DNA from 3 places in the Streptomyces sp. CNT372 genome. Region 2 is predicted to be linked to each of the others. Evidence: riboswitches for the same ligand, from Rfam matches in the RefSeq annotation. Region 2 holds a riboswitch; each other region holds the start of a gene.
The links. Region 2 has a riboswitch for cobalamin ahead of C593_RS0101590 (ribonucleoside-diphosphate reductase subunit alpha). Riboswitches for the same ligand answer to the same signal wherever they lie in the genome.
Positions count from the first base shown of each region.

Region 1 (3,249 bases), on a different contig from region 2:
CAGGGTGGTCTTGCCGCTGCCGTTGCGGCCGAGGAGTGCCGTGGCCCGGCCCTCGGCGAGTGCCAGGTCCACCCCGTCCAGCACGACGGGGCCGTCCTCGTAGGCGTAGCGGGCACCGGACAGGCGGACGACGGTCACAGGACGAACCTTTCGAGCAGGAGGGTGGCCAGGACGATTCCGGCCAGCAGCGCGGCCACCTTGCCGAGGAACGGCCGCGAGACCTCCGCCTGCGGCACCAGGACCCGCAGTGTCCCGTCGTAGCCGCGCCCTGCGAGACCGGACTGGAGCCGGGAGGCGCGGTCGAAGGCCCGTACGAACGCGGTCGCGCCGAGCCCGGCGAGGGAACGCCAGGCGGCCGCCCGGCCGGTGTGCCCGAGCCGCGCGGCCTGCGCCTGGCGGACCCGGCTCACCGAGTCGAGCAGCAGGAAGGTGATGCGGTACATCACCAGGGCCACGTCCACCACGGCCGCGGGCACCCCGGCGCGCACCAGCCGCGGCAGCACGTCCGACACCGGGGTGGTGAACGCGAACAGCAGCACCCCCAGGGAGGCGGCACAGGTGCGCAGCAGCAACTGGCCCGCCTGGAGGGGCCCGTCGGGCGCCAGGGAGACCGGCCCGCCGGGCCCGCCGACGGCGAACAGCAGCGGAATCGCGCCCGTGACGCAGAAACCGAGGGGAATCCGGAAGGCCCGCCAGAGCTGCCTGCCCGCGACACCCGCCGGGCCCAGCAGCACGGCGAGGGTCGCGGCGGCGACGAGCACGGCGCCGGGCCAGGGCGGCAGGCACACGGCCGTCACCGTCAGGCCCAGCCCCAGCACGGCCTTCTCGCCGGGGTGACGGCGGCGCCAGCGACTGCTGTGCGCCGCCGCGTCGATCGGCAGCACCGGCGGTCAGGCGGACCCGGCCGTGGTCCCGGCACCCGCCGCGGACCCGGGCTCCCCCGACCCGGGCCCCCCGGACCCGGACGCCTTTGAGCCGGACTCGGCGGCTTCGGGCTCCGACGGCTCCGGGGCGTCCGCCGCCGCGCGCGCCGCGCCCTGGCGGCGGCCCCGGTGCACGCCGAAGTAGTACGCCACGACCCCGGCGCCGATCGCGGCCTGGAGCGCGAACAGGGCCGACTCCACCTCGCCCGACGGCGGTTCGTACAGGGGCGAGAACCAGGGCTCGTAGTCGGGCGCGATCTCGGTGATCGCCGTCTCGGCCTCCGCGTCCGCCCCTGCGAACGGCTCCTCCCTGTGGTCGCCGAGCCCGAAGGCCAGCGGCAGCACGGCCAGGACGACCACGACCAGGACGAGCAGGAAGTTGATCTTCGCGTTGCGGCTCATCGGACCACGGCCTCCTTCTTCCTCGACCCGCCCACGCTGCTCACCAGCACGCCGAGACGAGTCAGTTCACCCTTGCTGGACTTCACCAGCAGACGCATCACCAGCACGGTCAGCAGCCCCTCGCTGACGGCCAGCGGGATCTGCGTCACGGCGAAGATGCCCCCGAACTTCGCCAGCGACCCGGCGATACCGCTGCCCGGGTCCGGGAAGGCCAGCGCGAGCTGGACGCTGGTCACGCAGTACGTCGACAGGTCGGCGACGAACGCGGCGAAGAAGACGGCGACCATCAGCGGCGCGTCGTACCGGCGCAGCAGCCGGAAGACGGCGTAGCCGGCCCATGGCCCGATGATCGCCATGGAGAAGATGTTCGCGCCGAGGGTGGTCAGGCCGCCGTGCGCGAGCAGCAGCGCCTGGAACAGCAGGGTGATGGTGCCCAGGACCGCCATCACCGGCGGCCGGAACAGGATGGCACCGAGTCCGGTACCGGTCGGATGGGAGCAACTGCCCGTCACCGAGGGGATCTTCAGAGCGGACAGGACGAACGTGAACGCACCGGACGCACCGAGCAGAAGCGTCGACTCGGGATGCGCCTTGACCTCGCGGGTCAGCGCGCGGACGCCGTGGACGACGAACGGGGCGGACGCGGCACCCCACGCGACCGCGTGCAAGGGGGGCAGATACCCCTCGGCTATATGCATGATCGGGAGACCCTCTCCAGCACCTCGTGGATGGACAACGCACCCTGGCCGGTCTCCTGGCTGACGGGAGAGGGCCGGAAGTCGCCTTCCGGACACGCCGAAGCCGCCCGACCCCGCCTTCCCAGGAACCGCGGTCTCCCGCGGTGTCCCAGTGGCTCCCCGCACGGGGGTGGGGCCGGACATCCCGATCACAGTGGCGAGGGCCGCACCGGTACCGCACCGGTTTCCCGAACACCAAGGCAGCGCGACATTAGTCCTCCGGCCTGCGCCCTCACAACCCGCGCACGGGTGCGTCCCACGTCACGGACCGGTGGGCCGGACGCCCCCTCGGGCCGTGGCCCCGCCCGGGCCTCGGTCACTCCTTGCGGTACGCGTACGCCTCCCCGGCCGCGGCGGCCACCGCGTCCGCGTCGCCGCCCGCCGACGCCGTCACGACGGCGGCGACCGCGCCCTCCACGAAAGGCGCGTCCACCAGCCGTGTCCCCTCGGGCAGTTCGTCTCCTTCCGCGAGGAGGGCCTTGACCGTCAGCACCGCGCTGCCCAGGTCGACGAAGACCGCCACGCCCGCGCCCCGGTCCACGCTCCGGGCCGCGTCCGCGATCAGCTCGGCGCTGGTGCCGAGGCCGCCGTCCGGGGCGCCGCCGGCGGCCGCGACGGGAGCGGTGTCCCCGCCCCCGGCCAGCCCGCGGGCCAGTTCGGCGACGGACGCGGCGACGGCGGCGCTGTGGGAGACGAGCACGATGCCGACGGGGGCGGGGACGGCGTCCGGTCCGGGCCTGTCGCCGGGGGCGGAGTCCGGCCGGGACCGGTCGGCGGGGGTGCTGCCGGGTCCGGGCCGGTCGCCGGGGCTGCTCACGACGCGTCCCCCTCGGCGTCGGGCCCGGTCGGCTGCTCGGCGGCGCGGGCCAGGGCCGCGATCAGCAGCGCGGAGGAGGTCGCGCCCGGGTCCTGGTGGCCGATGCTGCGTTCACCTAGGTAGCTCGCCCGGCCCTTGCGTGCCTGGAGCGGCACGGTCGCCACGGCGCCCTCCTGCGCCGCGGTCGCCGCCGCTGCGAAGGAGTCCACGGAGTCCGTGAGCGCGTCGACCGCCGGCCCCAGGGCGTCCAGCATCGTCTTGTCGCCCGCCGCCGCGCCGCCCAGCTGCGCCACCGCCGCGACACCCGTGCGCAGGGCCTCGGCCAGTTCGCCGGGCGTGATCTCCGCGGCCTCGCCGAGGGTCTTGCCGG
Region 1 is NZ_KB897786.1:2,345-5,593, reverse strand. It holds gene C593_RS30155 (ATP-binding cassette domain-containing protein) at 1-138, opposite strand, end outside; gene cbiQ (cobalt ECF transporter T component CbiQ) at 135-884, opposite strand; gene C593_RS0121485 (energy-coupling factor ABC transporter substrate-binding protein) at 891-1,325, opposite strand; gene C593_RS0121480 (energy-coupling factor ABC transporter permease) at 1,322-2,023, opposite strand; cobalamin riboswitch at 2,053-2,277, opposite strand; gene C593_RS0121475 (PTS sugar transporter subunit IIA domain-containing protein) at 2,379-2,765, opposite strand; gene dhaL (dihydroxyacetone kinase subunit DhaL) at 2,876-3,249, opposite strand, start outside.
Region 1: linked by a shared signal. The riboswitch ahead of C593_RS0121480 (energy-coupling factor ABC transporter permease) and the one ahead of C593_RS0101590 (ribonucleoside-diphosphate reductase subunit alpha) in region 2 are both predicted to bind cobalamin.

Region 2 (3,249 bases):
AGGCGATCGTCGCGGTCGGCGCGATGGCCAGCAGCAGCGAGTTGCGCATGCCGGTCGCCGCGACCCGGGTGCGCAGGGCGGCCCAGCGCTCGGGCCAGGTCAGCTCCGCGTCGTAGTGGTCCGGGTGCAGCACACCGCGGGCGGTGCGGGTCTCGGCCCAGGCGGGCAGCGCGCCGTTGCGCTCGGCGAGGTCGCAGGACGCCTCGTACGCGGCGAGCATGATCCGCTCGGCGATCTTCGTGGAGAGGGCCTTCGCCTCGGGCGAGTCGAAGGGCAGGCGCAGCTTGAAGAAGACGTCCTGGAGGCCCATGGCGCCCAGACCCACCGGGCGCCAGCGGGAGTTGGAGCGCCCCGCCTGCTCGGTCGGGTAGAAGTTGATGTCCACCACGCGGTCCAGGAAGGTGACCGCGGTGCGCACGGTCTCGTCCAGCCGCTCCCAGTCGATGTCGCCGGTGGCGGTGTCCACGAACGCGCCCAGGTTCACCGAACCGAGGTTGCACACGGCGGTCTCACCGTCGTCGGTGACCTCCAGGATCTCCGTGCAGAGGTTCGAGGAGTGGACGACGCGGCCGGGCTCGGCGGTCTGGTTGGCGGTGCGGTTGGAGGCGTCCTTGAAGGTCATCCAGCCGTTGCCTGTCTGCGCGAGGGTGCGCATCATGCGGCCGTACAGCTCCCGGGCGGGGAGGGTCTTGCGGGCCAGTCCGGCCGCCTCGGCCCTGCGGTAGGCGGCGTCGAACTCCGCGCCCCAGAGGTCGACCAGTTCGGGCGTGTCGGCGGGGGAGAACAGCGACCAGTCGGCGTCCGCCTCGACCCGGCGCATGAACTCGTCCGGGATCCAGTGCGCGAGGTTGAGGTTGTGGGTGCGGCGGGCGTCCTCGCCGGTGTTGTCGCGGAGCTCCAGGAACTCCTCGATGTCCGCGTGCCATGTCTCCAGGTAGATCGCGGCCGCGCCCTTGCGCCGGCCGCCCTGGTTCACGGCGGCGACCGAGGCGTCCAGGGTCTTCAGGAAGGGGACGATGCCGTTGGAGTGGCCGTTGGTGCCGCGGATGAGCGAACCGCGGGCGCGGATGCGGGAGTACGACAGACCGATGCCGCCCGCGTGCTTCGACAGCCGTGCGACCTGGTGGTAGCGGTCGTAGATGGAGTCCAGCTCGTCCAGCGGGGAGTCCAGCAGATAGCAGGAGGACATCTGCGGGTGCCGGGTGCCGGAGTTGAAGAGGGTGGGGGAGGAGGGGAGGTAGTCGAGCCGGCTCATCAGGCGGTAGAGCGCGGCCACTTCCTCCAGGGCCCGCACCGACTCGTCCTCGGCGAGGCCGGCGGCGACGCGGAGCATGAAGTGCTGGGGGGTCTCGATCACGTTCCGGGTGATCGGGTGGCGCAGCAGGTAGCGGCTGTAGAGGGTGCGCAGACCGAAGTAGCCGAAGCGGTCGTCGGCCCCGGTGTCGATCAGCGCGTCGAGCCGGGTGGCGTGCGTGGTGGTGAACGCGGCGGTCCGGTCGGCGATCAGGCCCTCGCGGTGGCCCACGGCGACGGAGGCGGAGAACGACACGGCGCCCTCGCCCGCTGCCTCTTCCGCGATGGTGATCGTGAGCAGACGGGCCGCGAGCCGGGAGTACGCCGGGTCCTCGGAGATCAGCCCGGCGGCCGCGTCGGTGGCGAGGGAGCGCAACTCCGCCTCGTCCGACCCGGCGTGCCGGCCGCGCAGCGCGGCGGCGGCGACCCGGCCGGGGTCGGTGTCGGGCAGGTCGGCCGTCAGTTCGGTCAGGGTCCGCAGCAGTGCGGTACCGGGGCCGTCTTGCTGGACGGCTGAAACCGGATCGGCGGGCGCGATGGTCACAGTGGTGCTCTCCCTCGCTCGGCTCGGGGCCGGCGGGAGGGGGCGGCCGCGCGCACGGGCCCACGGAAACGGGCACCGGCGTGCACGGCGTCCACCGGCCCAACCGCGAGGCCCGGACGTCTGGCGCCCGGGTCGGTCGACCGGGCGGCGGTCGGCAGGTCCTCGGACTCGCGGGCAGCGCGCAGCACACCGCTCACCGTTGCGGGACAGTCCCGGATTCGCACCGGATTCCCCTGCGTCGACAGCGAGACGAGCATACATGTGGGGGCGGCTCGATGACTCACCCCCCACATGTTGTGTCTCCGTGTCGCAAGTGACGGGAAGCGAACGGCCCGCCCGCCCCGCGGACGACCCTGCGGACGGCCCCGCGGACGGTACCCGGCGCCGCTATCGTGGTCCTTGAAGGGAGGGTCCACGACCGTGACCACCGACCGCCCGCACCTGGACTCCGACGAATTCGACGAGGCCTTCCGGATACTGGCCCGCACGACCGAGGGCGTGCGCCTGGAACTCATCGACGGAAAGCTCAGGAGCAAAGCAGTGCCGGACGGGGACCACGGGCGCATCATCGAGTGGCTGACGCGTATCTGCATGCAGGCGCGGCCGGAGCTCTGGCTCTACCCCGACCAGGGGCTCAAGATGCAGGAGTACCGCAAGGGCAGGGCCCGCCCGGACGGCTCCCTGGCGCCGAGCGGAGCCTTCGTCGGGCAGGGCGAGTGGGCGGACCCGGACCAGGTGCTGATGGTCGTCGAGGTCACCTCGTACGATGCGGACACCGACGGACGCGTCCGGGTGGAGAAGCCCCGTGCCTATGCCCGGACCGGCATCCCGCTCTTCCTGCTGATCGACCGGGACAGCTGCGAGGTCACGGTGTACAGCCGCCCCGACGGCGTGCGGTACGAGAACGCCCGCACGGTGCCGTTCGGCAAGGACCTCGAACTGCCCGCGCCGGTGGACATCACCCTGGCCACCGAGCAGCTCAAGGACTGGGTGCACTGATCCGACGGCGAAGGGCCGCCGCTCCTCGTGGAGCGGCGGCCCTTCGTGGTGTGCGGGCGGGGCGGGGGTCAGCAGCAGCGGAAGCCGTTGCGGGGGTCCGCCTCCCGTTCGTCCATGCGGGCGCGTTCGAAGGCGCGGCGGGACATCACGGGGGCCGCGGGGTCGTGGGAGCGGGTGTGGGCGACGTAGCGGTCGTAGACCGTCTCGCCCGACACCTCGCGCACGTACCAGCGGATCCAGGCCACCGCGCGCCGCAGCCGGCCCCGGGTGTCCGTGCTCGTGCCCGCCGCGGCCGTCACGGCCGGCCGCTTCCGGTGGTCTCGTTCTCCGAGGAGGCCGCGGGGGCCGGCACGCCCGCGCCCACCGCGGCGAGTTCGGCCTTCTCCCGCGCGGTCGGGAACAGCCCGTCGGGT
Region 2 is NZ_KB897776.1:376,590-379,838, reverse strand. It holds gene C593_RS0101590 (ribonucleoside-diphosphate reductase subunit alpha) at 1-1,837, opposite strand, end outside; cobalamin riboswitch at 1,974-2,095, opposite strand; gene C593_RS0101585 (Uma2 family endonuclease) at 2,258-2,836, shown strand; gene C593_RS0101580 (YbdD/YjiX family protein) at 2,905-3,135, opposite strand; gene C593_RS0101575 (carbon starvation CstA family protein) at 3,132-3,249, opposite strand, start outside.

Region 3 (3,249 bases), on a different contig from region 2:
GTTGACGCCGACCATGCCGGTGTTCACCCGGCGGGTGAAGTCGCGGGCGGTGTCGCCGTCGCGGGTGAACAGGGCGACGCCGTTGCCGAAGGGGTGCTCGCTGGGCAGCCGCAGGGCCTCCTCGTAGTCGGCGGCGCGGACCACCGAGAGCACCGGGCCGAAGATCTCCTCGCGGTAGATCCGCATCGAGGGGGTGACCCGGTCGAAGAGGGAGGCGCCGGCGAAGAAGCCGTTCTCGTGGCCGGGGAGGACGAAGTCCCGTCCGTCGACGACGAGTTCGGCGCCCTCGGTGACGCCGATGTCGACGTAGCGGCGGACCCGGTCCAGGGCGTCGCGGCCGACCAGCGGCCCGAAGTCGGCCCCGGGGTCGTCGGAGCGGCCGATGCGCAGGGTGCCGACGCGTTCCCGCAGGGCGGCCACCAGGGCGTCGGCGGTCTCCTCGCCCACCGGGACGGCGACGGAGACGGCCATGCAGCGTTCACCGGCGGAGCCGTAGCCGGCGCCGACGAGGGCGTCCACGGCCTGGTCCAGGTCGGCGTCCGGCATGACGATCATGTGGTTCTTGGCGCCGCCGAAGCACTGGGCGCGCTTGCCGTGCCGGGCGGCGGTCTCGTAGACGTGCTGGGCGACGGGGGTGGAGCCGACGAAGCCGACGGCGTCCACGCGGGGGTCCTCCAGCAGCGTGTCCACGGCCTCCTTCGCGCCGTTGACGACGTTCAGCACACCGGGCGGAAGGCCCGCCTCCACGAAGAGTTCGGCGAGCCGCAGCGGCACGGAGGGGTCGCGTTCGGAGGGCTTGAGGACGAAGGCGTTCCCGCAGGCGAGCGCGGGGGCGGCCTTCCAGAGCGGGATCATCGCCGGGAAGTTGAACGGGGTGATGCCGGCGACCACGCCGAGGGGGCTGCGCAGGGAGTGCACGTCGATGCCGGTGCCGGCGTTGTCGGTGAACTCGCCCTTGAGCAGGTGCGGGATGCCCGCGGCGAACTCGACGACCTCCAGGCCGCGCTGGAGGTCGCCGTGCGCGTCGGGGACGGTCTTGCCGTGCTCGGCGGAGAGCAGGCGGGCGAGTTCGTCCCGTTCGTCCTCGACGAGCTGGAGGAAGCGCATCAGAACGCGGGCGCGGCGCTGCGGGTTCCACGCGGCCCATTCGGGCTGCTCGGCCGCCGCGTCGGCGATCGCGGCGCGGGTCTCCTCGGCCCCGGCGAGCGGGACGTGCGCCTGGACGGCACCGGTGTTGGGGTCGTGGACGTCGGCGAAGAGCCCGGAGGTGCCGGGCGTGCGCTTTCCGCCGACGAAATGTGTCAGTTCACGGACCATGGAAGCCTGCTCTCGTCAGGTGAGATCCGGGGATGGCACGGCGGGCCGGCGCGGCGCACCGGTCGGGTGCGGGCGCGCGGAACCACCGTGGGACGCGGAGGCCGGAGGGCCGCCGAGGGCTACACGTGCGCGGGAACGCGGGTGTGCCTCGCCGGATCACCAGGGTCACGGGTACGGACCGGTGCCATGCGTGTCTGCTCCATCCTCGTGGACAACACGGAACATCCCGCGGCCGGTATCCTGACTCCCGGATCAGCGCACGCCCTCCGGCCTTCCCGGCGGATCTCTCCGCCGGTGGCCTTCCTCGCTGGAGGACGCACTCCCCGGTCACAGTGGCGGGACCGCGCCGGATTCACACCGGCTTCCCTGCACCGCGGGCCTTCGGTCGCGAAGATATAGTTGGACGTCCTACTAAGTCCACCCCTGCCGCGCCCTGGTCACCGCCACGGCGCTGGGTCTCGCCCTGACCACCGCGCCCGCCGCCGCCCAGGCCGTGCCGGCCCCGCACCCGCGCCCGCCGCCGCCCACCCGGCGGCGCACACGAACACGGCTTCACCTGGGACGGGACCTGGTACGCCTCCTTCGACGACTTCTCGGTGGACACCGTGAAGGGGGTCTCCGGCGGCGGCTCCGCGTACTGGAACATCTCGGTCAACGGGACGCCCACACCGGTCGGCGGCTGCCAGTTCCGGCTGAACGCGGGCGACCGGGTGGCGTTCACCCGGACCTCGTTCTGACGCACCCGGCCCGCGTGACGGGGCACCGGGGGCGGGCGCGTCCCCGGTGACGGGGCGCCGGGCGCGCGGAGGAGACACTTCGCACACCCGGTGCCCCGGGCACAGGCGCGACACCCCTGGCAAGCCGCAGAACGAAATCCCTCCGCGCGGCGACTGCGGCCATCGGACGGCGAGGCCCACCGGGCGCGATCACTCGGCGCGGGCACGACCCCGCCACCAGTATTGTTCTCGCGACGCATCGGGGGCCGATGGCGTGACGAGGAGGCTGGGGTGGAGCTGCCCGCGCTGGGAAGGGCGCTGGTGCCGTCGCAGGGAGGTGATCTCCCCGCGACGGATCAGGAGGTGTCCCTTCTCCTGATCGAGGACGACGCGGGGGACGCGCTGCTGTTCGAGGAGGTACTGGCCGACGCGGAGCTGCCCGCCCGGCTGACCTGGTGCAAGAGCCTGGCCGAGGCCGAGGCCGTCACCGAGGAGCGGGGCACCGGCCTGTGTGTGCTCCTCGATCTGCACCTGCCGGACGCCCAGGGCCTCGCGGCCGTGCGCCGGACGCTGACCTTCGCGCCGGAGGCGGCGGTGGTCGTGCTCACCGGCCTCGCCGACGGGCCCACCGGTCTCGCGGCCGTGGCCGAGGGCGCCGAGGACTACCTGTCCAAGGCCCAGCTGACCTCGGAGGGGCTGAGCCGCGCCGTGCGCTACGCCCTCCAGCGCAAGCAGGTCCAGCGCGCCACCGCCGCCCTCCAGGCGGTCCGGCTGCGCGCCCAGGAGAACACCCGGCTGGAGCGCGGTCTGCTTCCCGTCCCGCTGCTGCGCGGGGACGACTTCTCGGTCGTGGCCCGGTACGAGGCCGGCCGCGCCCACGGCGTCCTCGGCGGCGACTTCTACGACGTCGTCCAGACCGAGGACGGCTCGGTGCACGCAGTGGTCGGCGACGTCTCCGGGCACGGCCCGGCCGAGGCGGCCCTCGGCGTCTGCCTGCGGGTCGCCTGGCGCGCGGCCGTGATGAGCGGGCGCACCGGCCCCGACCAGCTGCGTCTCCTGGAGGAGATCCTCGCCGCCGAACGGGGCGAGGACCAGCTCTTCGCCACCCTCGTCTCCTGCGTCTTCCCCCCGGACCGGTCCTGCGTCCGGGTGGTGCGCGCCGGGCACCCCGGCATGATGCTGCGTTCCGGCGGCCGCGTCTCCTGGTACGAGCCGC
Region 3 is NZ_KB897782.1:19,233-22,481, forward strand. It holds gene C593_RS0115195 (CoA-acylating methylmalonate-semialdehyde dehydrogenase) at 1-1,317, opposite strand, end outside; cobalamin riboswitch at 1,531-1,708, opposite strand; gene C593_RS33780 (DUF4430 domain-containing protein) at 1,914-2,054, shown strand; gene C593_RS0115205 (SpoIIE family protein phosphatase) at 2,325-3,249, shown strand, end outside.
Region 3: linked by a shared signal. The riboswitch ahead of C593_RS0115195 (CoA-acylating methylmalonate-semialdehyde dehydrogenase) and the one ahead of C593_RS0101590 (ribonucleoside-diphosphate reductase subunit alpha) in region 2 are both predicted to bind cobalamin.